One region of the Macrococcus equipercicus genome, then DNA from elsewhere that is predicted to be linked to it. Evidence: riboswitches for the same ligand, from Rfam matches in the RefSeq annotation. Region 1 holds a riboswitch; each other region holds the start of a gene.
What was found. A riboswitch is a leader RNA that binds a small molecule or an ion and turns the genes downstream of it on or off. The one in region 1 is predicted to bind S-adenosylmethionine.

Region 1 (3,284 bases):
GCCGCTGATAGCACGGCGGACCATAGAACGTGTATGCGTCAAGTTCATACGTGAGCCGACACCATATTCTCCGCCTGTCCAGCCAGTGTTGACCAGGTAGACATCGACGTTATGTTTGTCGATCAGTTCGCCTAACTTGTTCGCATAAACCGTCGCGTGCATCGGCAGGAACGGTGAACCGAAGCATGTCGAGAATACCGGCTGCGGGCTTGTGACACCGCGTTCAGTTCCAGCAAGCTTTGATGTGAATCCGCTTAAGAAGTGATACATTGCCTGATCTTTCGTCAGCTTAGCGATTGGAGGAAGCACCCCGAATGCATCAGCTGTCAGGAAGATGATTGTTTTCGCATGACCCGCAATAGAAGGCAGTATGATGTTATCAATATTGTCAATCGGATATGCTGCACGTGTATTTTCAGTCAGTGATTTATCTTCATAGTTCGGGAAGCCTTCTTCATCGACTTTGACGTTTTCCAGAATCGCACCGTAACGGATGGCATCATAGATCTGCGGCTCTTTTTCGCGTGTCAGGTCGATTGTCTTCGCATAGCAGCCGCCTTCAATGTTGAAGACGCCGTTGTCATTCCAGCCGTGCTCATCGTCACCGATCAGTTTACGCTGCGGGTCAGCAGATAAAGTCGTCTTACCTGTGCCTGACAGACCGAAGAATAAAGCAACGTCCTTATTTTCACCGACGTTCGCTGAACAGTGCATGCTCATGACGTCATTATCCGGTAAGTAGTAGTTCATGACACCGAAAATACCTTTTTTCATTTCACCGGCATACTCCGTACCACCGATTAAGATGATTTTATGTTTGAAGCTTGTCATGATGAATGTCTCTGATTTTGTACCATCGACTTCAGGGTCTGCCTTGAAGTGCGGGGCAGAGACGATAGTGAAGTCCGGTGTGATATTCAGACCTTCCTCTGTCGTTTCAGGACGGATGAACATCGTGCGGGCGAACAAGTTATGCCATGCCATTTCGTTGATGACGGAAAGTTTCAGCTGAGTCGCAGCGTCTGCGCCGGCATAACCGTTAAAGACATAAACTTTGTCTTTTGATTTTAAGTAGTCAGTCACTTTATTAAGCAGTTTTAAGAAGACGTCTTCTTCGATAGGCTGGTTGATCGCATTCCAGTCGATCTTGTCTTCTGTCTCTGCTTCTCTGACGATAAATTTATCTTTAGGCGAACGACCCGTATATTTCCCTGTTTCTGTTCTTACGGCTCCTGAGTCTGTAAGAACACCTTCACCATTGTTCAGTATTTCCTGAATGAGCTGTGTGCGTGACAGCTGCTTTAAAGTAGAAGGTTTTGTAAGTAATTGATCCAGACTTTCTTTATACGTCGACGTATCGTTCATGTTATAATCCCCCAGTAATATTTTCTGCAATGTAAGCAGTTTCATCAAATAGTATAACATAAGAGACTTAATAGTCTATACTATTGAAACGATAGTTACAAGTGAATTTAAAGACAGAAAATTTTGGATAACAATAATTTATTGACGTTTAACAAATAGTTTAGTATTATCTTACTTGCGGATTCTCTTATCCAGAGTGGTGGAGGGACATGGACCCTACGAAGCCCAGCAACCTATTCTTTCGGGAAACAAGGTGCCAAACCGTCTGCAGATTAATTCTGAACGATAAGAGTGAATGGACTTGTATGATTCAGGGCCTTCTCTCTTAATTGTGGAGAAGGCTTTTCTCTATGGATAAACCGTAAATCACTTTATATAAAAGGAGAAATTAAATTGGCAGATCGTAAGTTATTTACTTCTGAATCAGTAACAGAAGGACATCCAGATAAAATTGCAGACCAGATTTCTGATGCAATTCTTGACGAAATCTTAAAAGGAGATCCTAAAGCACGTGTTGCCTGTGAAACGTCTGTGACAACAGGTATGGCATTGATCGCAGGAGAGATCACTACTTCTACTTATGTAGATATTCCTAAAGTCGTGCGTGAAACAGTTAAGGAAATCGGTTATACACGTGCGAAATTCGGTTATGACTTCCAGACGATGGCAGTCCTAACTGCAATCGATGAGCAGTCACCTGATATTGCGCAGGGGGTTGACCGTGCGCTTGAAGACAGAGAAGAACTCTCTGATTCAGATATCGAATCAATCGGTGCAGGAGACCAGGGCTTGATGTTCGGTTATGCATGTAATGAAACAGCAAGCTTAATGCCATTACCAATCTCATTATCACATGAGCTGGCACGCCGTTTAACAGAAGTCCGTAAAAACGGCACTTTAGACTACCTGCGTCCTGACGGTAAAACACAAGTCACTGTTGAATACGACGAAAACAACAAACCAAAGCGTATCGACACTATCGTCATCTCTTCTCAGCACCACGAGAAAATCGAACTGGAGCAGATCCAGGCAGACATTAAAGAATATGTCATCAAACCAGTCGTACCAGCTGAATTAATTGATGATGAGACAAAATACTTCATCAACCCGACAGGCCGCTTCGTTATCGGTGGACCACAAGGGGATGCAGGTCTTACCGGCCGTAAAATCATCGTAGATACTTATGGCGGTTATGCACGTCACGGCGGCGGTGCGTTCTCTGGTAAAGATGCAACGAAAGTAGACCGTTCAGGCGCTTACGCTGCACGTTACGTTGCGAAGAACATTGTTGCAGCAGGACTTGCTGATAAAGCAGAAGTACAGCTTGCTTATGCAATCGGTGTTGCACATCCTGTATCTATCGCTGTCGATACATTCGGTACAAGTGACTACTCTGAAGTGGAATTAGTGGAAGCAGTACGCAGCACATTCGACTTACGCCCGGCAGGCATCATCAAAATGCTTGACCTGCGCCGTCCAATCTACAAACAGACAGCAGCATACGGACACTTCGGCCGTACAGATATCGATCTTCCTTGGGAGAAAACAGACAAAGTCGACAGCTTGAAAGCGGCACTTACTAAATAACAGCATGAAGCCCCCATTTATAATGGGGGCTCTTATTATGCCGCTTCAGTAGTTGTGTCTTCAGTAGTTATGTCTTCAGTAGTTGTATCCTCTGTTGTTTCTTCCTCAGTTGTCATCTCTTCAGTTGTAGTGTCCTCGGTTGTCTCTTCTTCGGTAGTTGCTTCTTCTGTTGTAGCGTCTTCAGTTGTCTCTTCAGTAGAAGTATCTTCAGAAGATTTATCTGAAGAACTGTCGTTACTGCAGGCACCTAACAATAAAGCTGAAGCAAATGAACCGACTAGTAAAAATTGTTTTAAATTTTTCAATTTGAAACCTCCTAAGGATGATGTCCC
Region 2 (3,284 bases), 1.0 Mb from region 1:
CTTTTTTGAACTGATCTAAGAATGCGAAGTGCTGGAAGGCATTCAAGTCGATATCACCTTCGCTTAAAGCGTTGTTTGGTGCTGTATAATCCTGGAATTCAACTAACTTCACTTTAATGCCGTCCTTTGCCGCTTTCTTTTTAACAACATTCCATACTTTGCCATCGACACCAGTGACCCCGATTTTAATTGTTTTATCGTCCTTCTTGTTGCCGCATGCCGCTAATACAAGTAATGCACTTAATACGAGTAATAATAATCTTTTCATCAGTTGTTCTCTCCTTATAATCTGCCTGTATATATATTTGCAATCTTATTGCCGATAAACTGGGTGATCTGCACGAGGATGATGAGTATGAGTACAGTGACAAACATCACAGCCACGTCAAACCGCTGATAACCGTATGTAAATGCCAGATAACCGATACCGCCTGCGCCGACGAGTCCTGCCACTGCAGAAAACTCTATCAGTGAGACCGTTGTAAACGTCAGGCCGAGAATCAATGAGCCGGCCGCTTCCGGTACAAGCACTTTAAATAAAATGTCAAACTTGGATGATCCCATCGCTTCAGCCGCTTCGATGACGCCTTTATCCACCGAGATGATGTTGTTCTCAACAACACGGGCAATTGATAACGATGCTGCAAGCGTCATCGGGAAAATGGCCGCCCATATCCCGATCGTCGTCCCGACAAGAAATCTCGTGACAGGGATCAGTGCTACGAGAAAGATAATGAACGGAATCGGCCGGATGGTATTGATGAAGAAGTTCAAAATGACATTGACCGCCTTATTTTCGAGTACATGACCCCGGCCTGTCGCGTAGAGAATGATACCGAGCGGCAGTCCGATGAGTACTGCCAGCATCAATGTAATGCTGACCATAATGAGCGTATTGATGGTCTCCTGAATAAGCACAGGATAAAACTCCGTTAAATCAGTTTTCAAAGCCATTGACCTCCTTAATTTGAATACCGTGACTGAGTAATGAATCAAGTGCTGCATGGATGCTGCTGTCATTGCCGACTGCTTCAATCAGTAAATTACCGAAAAGTTTATCGGTTAACTCAGTTATTCCGCCGTACAAAATATTGAAATCGACATTGAACTGTCTGCCGACTTGACTGAGCACCGGGCGCAGTATTTGCTGATGGTTGAAGATGAAGCGGTAAATTTTTCGGGCTCTGACATCGACTTCGCCCGGAATATCATCATTCAATACTGAATGCACAAAACGTTTTGTCGTCGGGTGAACAGGATTTGTGAACAACTCGAACACTTGATTCTGCTCAACGATTCTGCCCTTTTCCATGACGGCTACTTCGTCACAGATGCTTTTGACGACTTCCATTTCATGAGTGATCATCACAATCGTAATGTTCAGCTCATCGTTGATGCGTTTCAGCAGTCTCAATATTTCATCGGTTGTCTCAGGGTCCAGTGCAGAAGTGGCTTCGTCACAGAGCAGTATATCAGGATTAGTCGCCAGTGCTCTTGCGATACCGATACGCTGCTTCTGGCCGCCGGACAGCTGACTTGGATAATCGTGCTTCTTATCCTGCAGTCCGACGAACTGCAGCAGCTCGTCCACCCGCTTATCAATCTCAGCTTTCGAATATTTCTTTGTCAGCTTGAGCGGGTACTTGATGTTGTCTTCCACCGTCTTTGCACGGAACAAGTTAAACTGCTGGAAGATCATGCCGATGTTCTGACGACGTCTCCGTAGTAACTTCTGACTAAGGCGCGTGATATCCTCACCTTCAATAACGACTCGGCCGGACGTCGGTTTTTCCAGTTTGTTGATCAGCCTGACGAGTGTTGACTTACCCGCACCGGAATAGCCGACGATACCGAAGATCTGCCCTTTCTCAATGGTCAGTGAAACATCTCTCAATGCTTCGACCACACCTTTTTTCGTCTGGAACTGCTTGGTCACGTGCTCGATTTCAATAATTGCCATAATTCCCTCCCGAATATAAAAAAAACGACTTCTTAGCAAGCGCTAAAAAGTCGTTTTACGTCCCTTTATCTGCCAAGCTAAGCTTGATGGAATTAGCACAGTGCTCATAAATGAGTCCGCTGCTGAGATGTCATCGGGCCATATCCCTCAATCTCTCTTGATAATTTTTTTATTAAGTTAACTAAATTATTGCAGACGTCCATACAACCTGTCAACGATTTTTTTAAAAACTTGATAATCCCGTGAATTCCTGCACGCGGTACAGCAGTGTTTTCAAGAATGATGCGTCTTTTTTCACTTCGTAGTGATCCGTGACATGACTGTACTCATTCGTCCATTTGGCATCGAAGTCAGCCGCTAATTCCCGGAAGACCGGAAGAGTCGATTTCCCGGTGATAATGGCATCGGTCTCCATGTTGTAGTCACCGATATTGCGGCGCGTCAAGTTGGCACTGCCGACAAAGAGCGTCGCCTGCTGCTTACGGTCATCAGTGATCAGCACATATTTCGCATGGAACTGCTCGCCGTGGGAAACAGCCCATTTGATTTGAATCCTATCGTCACTTTTTGCGACCAGTTCGTGTGCCACTGGTTTATTCGGCACACCCGGCTTCTCTTTGCCGAACGCTTCTTTGTTCACATCGAGAATCAGTTTAATCTTAACGCCCCGGTCTGCCGCATCAAGCAGCGCACGAATGATATCGCGGTCTGCAAGATAGAACATCCCCATCTTCAGTTCATCTTTGTCGTTGGTCCGATTGATCGCCTGAAGAAGCGTCTCTTTAATCCTGCCTTCAGTGACAAGCGTCGTCCCGTAGTCCATCATGTTGTTATAAGCATGATGATTGATTGGAAATTCCTCATGGTCGAGTTTACCACCGCTCATGTTGATCGCTGCCACTTCACTCCGAATTACGTCCTCCTGCAGCTGACCGCTCACTTTCACGGCGATATTCTGATGGTGGCCGCTCGGGTCATGGGGATTACTGCTGGCAATAATCGCTGCTTTTTCTGATACAATCGTCTTCCGGTGATTCGCCTTGAAGTTCAGCATACGGGCGTATCCCCTTACAGTAACATCCAGGGCATTTTTTGAGAAGATGTTAGGCAGTGAACCGTTCTCACTGTTTCCCAGCCAGCGGACAGTCGAACGCCATAAGCCGGAATAAAGCGGATTGGAATCGCGCAGTTTCGTCAAGTCCGTCTCGTAGACTAATATGCCGTTGTCACGCAGTCTTTTATAGTTATCCGGCGTATAGCTGCCGTAAAACGAATTGATCGGGTCGGTCAGCACATAAATCGGCATGTCCGGATGCTGCCTTTT
Region 3 (3,284 bases), 640 kb from region 1:
CCGTTCTGGATGAGATAAATGTCCTCAGCAAGCTTCGGACAGTTGACGATGACTGCTCCTGCGATAAGGTCGCTATGACCGCTTAGAAACTTGGTCGCCGAATGAATGACAATATCTGCCCCGTGCTTAAACGGCGACTGCCCGAGTGGTGTCATAAACGTATTATCGACTGCCAGCAGCACATCATTGTCCTTGGCAATTTGGCTGACTCCTGAAATATCAGTGACTTTGAACAGTGGATTAGACGGTGTTTCCACATAAATCAGCTGTGTATTAGGCTGCACTGCCCGAGCAATTGCTCCTAAATCTGTCTGATCTACCGTTGTGAAGTCAATGCCGAAACGCCTGAAGATGCGTTCCGTCAATCGATAAGTCCCGCCGTATACATCGTCCGGCAGAATGACATGGTCGCCGGCCTTCAATGTCATAAAGACAGCAGTAATGGCAGCAATCCCTGAACTAAAGGCAAAACCGTGGTTACCGCCTTCTAAGTTAGCAAGTTTCTCTTCCAGCAGACTGCGGTTCGGATTACCGCTTCGTGCGTAATCATAGTCAGCAGCACCACCCAGTACTTCCTGGTGATAAGTCGAAGAGTAATAGAGCGGCTGATTGGCTGACGTATAGTCTTTGCCTCTCGGACTATCGAGTATCAACGATGTTTCCTGTGAGTAACTCATCATACCGCCTCCTTGACTGCTGCATGTTTTAGCGCCTGGATAATGTCTTGTTCAATATCATTGTAATCTTCGATACCTACAGAGATTCTGATTAACTGCTCATCAATCCCACGCTTCTGCTTTTCTTCCTCGGGCATATCGACATGCGTCTGTGTATAAGGGAACGTAATGAACGTTTCAGTACCGCCGAGGCTCTCAGCGAAAATACAGACTTTCAACTGTTCAAGAAACGGGCCGACTTTATAATTGTTGTTCAGCCTTAAGCTCAGCATCCCACTCTCGCCCGCGTACAATACTTCCTGAACAGCTTCGTGACTTTCGAACGCTTGCGCCAGACGCCGGGCATTATCGCTGGAACGTTCGATTCTCAAGTGCAGTGTCTTTAAGCCGCGGAGCAGCAAATAGCTGTCAAACGGTGATAGTGTGGCACCGATCATATTATGGAACTGACCGAGCTGTTCGCCTAACGTCTCATCATTGACTGTCACGACACCTGCCAGCACGTCATTGTGGCCGCTGATATATTTCGTCGCTGAATGGAGGACAATATCTGCGCCATCTTTCAGCGGTGTAGATAAGTAAGGCGTTAAAAATGTGTTATCAATAATCGTCAGTAGATGACGTTCACTTGCTATGGCATAGAGAGGAGTTAAATCGACAGCAGTCATCAGCGGGTTGGAGATCGGTTCGATGAAAAATGCGCGGGTATTGTCAGTAATTGAGTTCGTCACTTCTTCAATATTGTTGAAATCGATATATTTAAAACAGACGCCGTACTGCTCTGCGTAGTAATCAAACAATCTGAATGTCCCACCGTATAAATCAAATGATACAAGAATTTCATCAGCAGGTTTGAACAGATTACAGACAAGCTGGATGGCAGCCATACCGCTTGCTGTGGCAAATGAATATTTCCCGCCCTCAAGACGAGCGAACACCTCTTCGAAATGAGAACGCGTCGGATTCTTCGTCCGTGTGTAATCAAATCCAGTTGACTCACCCAGCTTGGCATGAGCATAAGCTGTCGCCAAGTAAATAGGATTAGACGTCGCCCCTGTCACATCATCTGTTCGCGAAATTTGTGCTAACGCTGTTTTCATAGTAACTCCTCCTTAAAATAAAAAAATACCCCTCTGAAAAAGAGGAGTACATTGTATCAACTCATATTCCAGGATTCACCTGTTGGATTTAGCACCGTGCATCAGCCGGTTGCTGAGACTTCAAAGGGCCAATTCCCTCCATCTCTCTGTATAAGTTATTAAATTTTATGAAAGTGTATCATTATTTTGAATAGTAATTCAATAGTACTGGTTAATTTAATCTTTAACACTCTATCAATTATTCATTTCATACTAAAATGTTAAAAATACTATACATTATGTTAGAAATACTATACATTAGTTGTAAGGAGTGAATCATTTGAAGTTAACGTCTCGTTTAAAGGAATATAGGGCAAGAGAAAGAATTAGTCAGTCAGAACTGGCTAATAGAGTGAATGTCACACGCCAGACAATAGGTTTTATTGAGAAAGGAACATTTTCCCCCTCAATTACATTAGTACTAAAAATTTGCCACGAATTTGATTGCAGAGTTGAAGATTTATTTACATTGGAGGATGAGTCAAATGAATGAAAATAAAATTCGATTTTATTACCCGCTGGTTCAATTTGTAAGTATTTTATTCCTCGCACTACTAATTATTCCTATTTCTTTAGTAACAGAGTTTAATATCAATGATCAAGAAACGCTTTTTTCAATCAATGTTGACTTCTTTAAGTATGGCATTGATTTTAGTGTCATCATGCTTATTGCACTTGTGTTAAATTTAATATTTCTCATAGTGATGATTTACTATTTCATTAAAATCAAGAAGCAGCACAAACATTTAAATCTACTTAATAATATATTTCCAGAAATCAATGACAATGATGAAGGATTATCTTTCGTTACGTACCAATCGCTGAAAGCTGTCTATAGCTTTATCGGCTTAGCGTTACCTATTATGGTCGGCATTATATTATTTCTACCTGATAATTTTGTAACAAAGTCACTGTTTCTTACATTACTGATGTTTATTGCGGCGGCATCTTACTTCATTTATTTTTTAAAAACAAGGCAACTGCTAAAATGATTTTATTATCATTCAGCAAATAAAAAAGATGAGATTAAATCTCATCTTTTTTATGTTATTTAACCGGTATCCACATTTCAGCTGTATAGTCAGCTGCTGTGACATTACCGAAAGGATAGTATTCAAATTCTGGAGCATTTCTTAAGTCATGCTGGGAAGCAGGTATAATGACTTCATAAGCTTCATTAGTGACACGCTGAATTTCACGCGAAACGGGGCGTCCTGCCTCAAATACTATATATTTACCTGCCGGGATGTTATGAGAAGCCCATTCTGACGTTTCCCGGTCAGAACTCACTCCGATCATATAATCGACACCGTTGTCCGTCGGAAAATATATGCCGAAAAATCCTTGAAATTGTTCATCTGCTTCAAGTGTTAAGCGCGCGCGTTGGTCTGACTGCTTAAAGTCAGTCCAGAACTGCTGTATTTTTTCCTGTGCTTCTTCTATACTGTCGTAGCTTCTTTTCTCTCCG

Region 2: linked by a shared signal. The riboswitch ahead of KFV11_RS02490 (methionine ABC transporter ATP-binding protein) and the one ahead of metK (methionine adenosyltransferase) in region 1 are both predicted to bind S-adenosylmethionine.
Region 3: linked by a shared signal. The riboswitch ahead of KFV11_RS00515 (PLP-dependent transferase) and the one ahead of metK (methionine adenosyltransferase) in region 1 are both predicted to bind S-adenosylmethionine.

What each region holds. Positions count from the first base shown of each region.
Region 1 covers NZ_CP073809.1:1,601,257-1,604,540, reverse strand. The annotation lists gene pckA (phosphoenolpyruvate carboxykinase (ATP)) at 1-1,365, opposite strand, end outside; SAM riboswitch class I at 1,550-1,657, shown strand; gene metK (methionine adenosyltransferase) at 1,759-2,952, shown strand; gene KFV11_RS08290 (hypothetical protein) at 2,988-3,257, opposite strand.
Region 2 covers NZ_CP073809.1:466,751-470,034, reverse strand. The annotation lists gene KFV11_RS02500 (MetQ/NlpA family ABC transporter substrate-binding protein) at 1-268, opposite strand, end outside; gene KFV11_RS02495 (methionine ABC transporter permease) at 283-948, opposite strand; gene KFV11_RS02490 (methionine ABC transporter ATP-binding protein) at 938-1,954, opposite strand; SAM riboswitch class I at 2,023-2,127, opposite strand; gene KFV11_RS02485 (phospholipase D-like domain-containing protein) at 2,184-3,284, opposite strand, start outside.
Region 3 covers NZ_CP073809.1:98,093-101,376, reverse strand. The annotation lists gene metC (cystathionine beta-lyase MetC) at 1-677, opposite strand, end outside; gene KFV11_RS00515 (PLP-dependent transferase) at 677-1,777, opposite strand; SAM riboswitch class I at 1,836-1,934, opposite strand; gene KFV11_RS00510 (helix-turn-helix transcriptional regulator) at 2,097-2,309, shown strand; gene KFV11_RS00505 (hypothetical protein) at 2,302-2,808, shown strand; gene KFV11_RS00500 (GyrI-like domain-containing protein) at 2,864-3,284, opposite strand, start outside.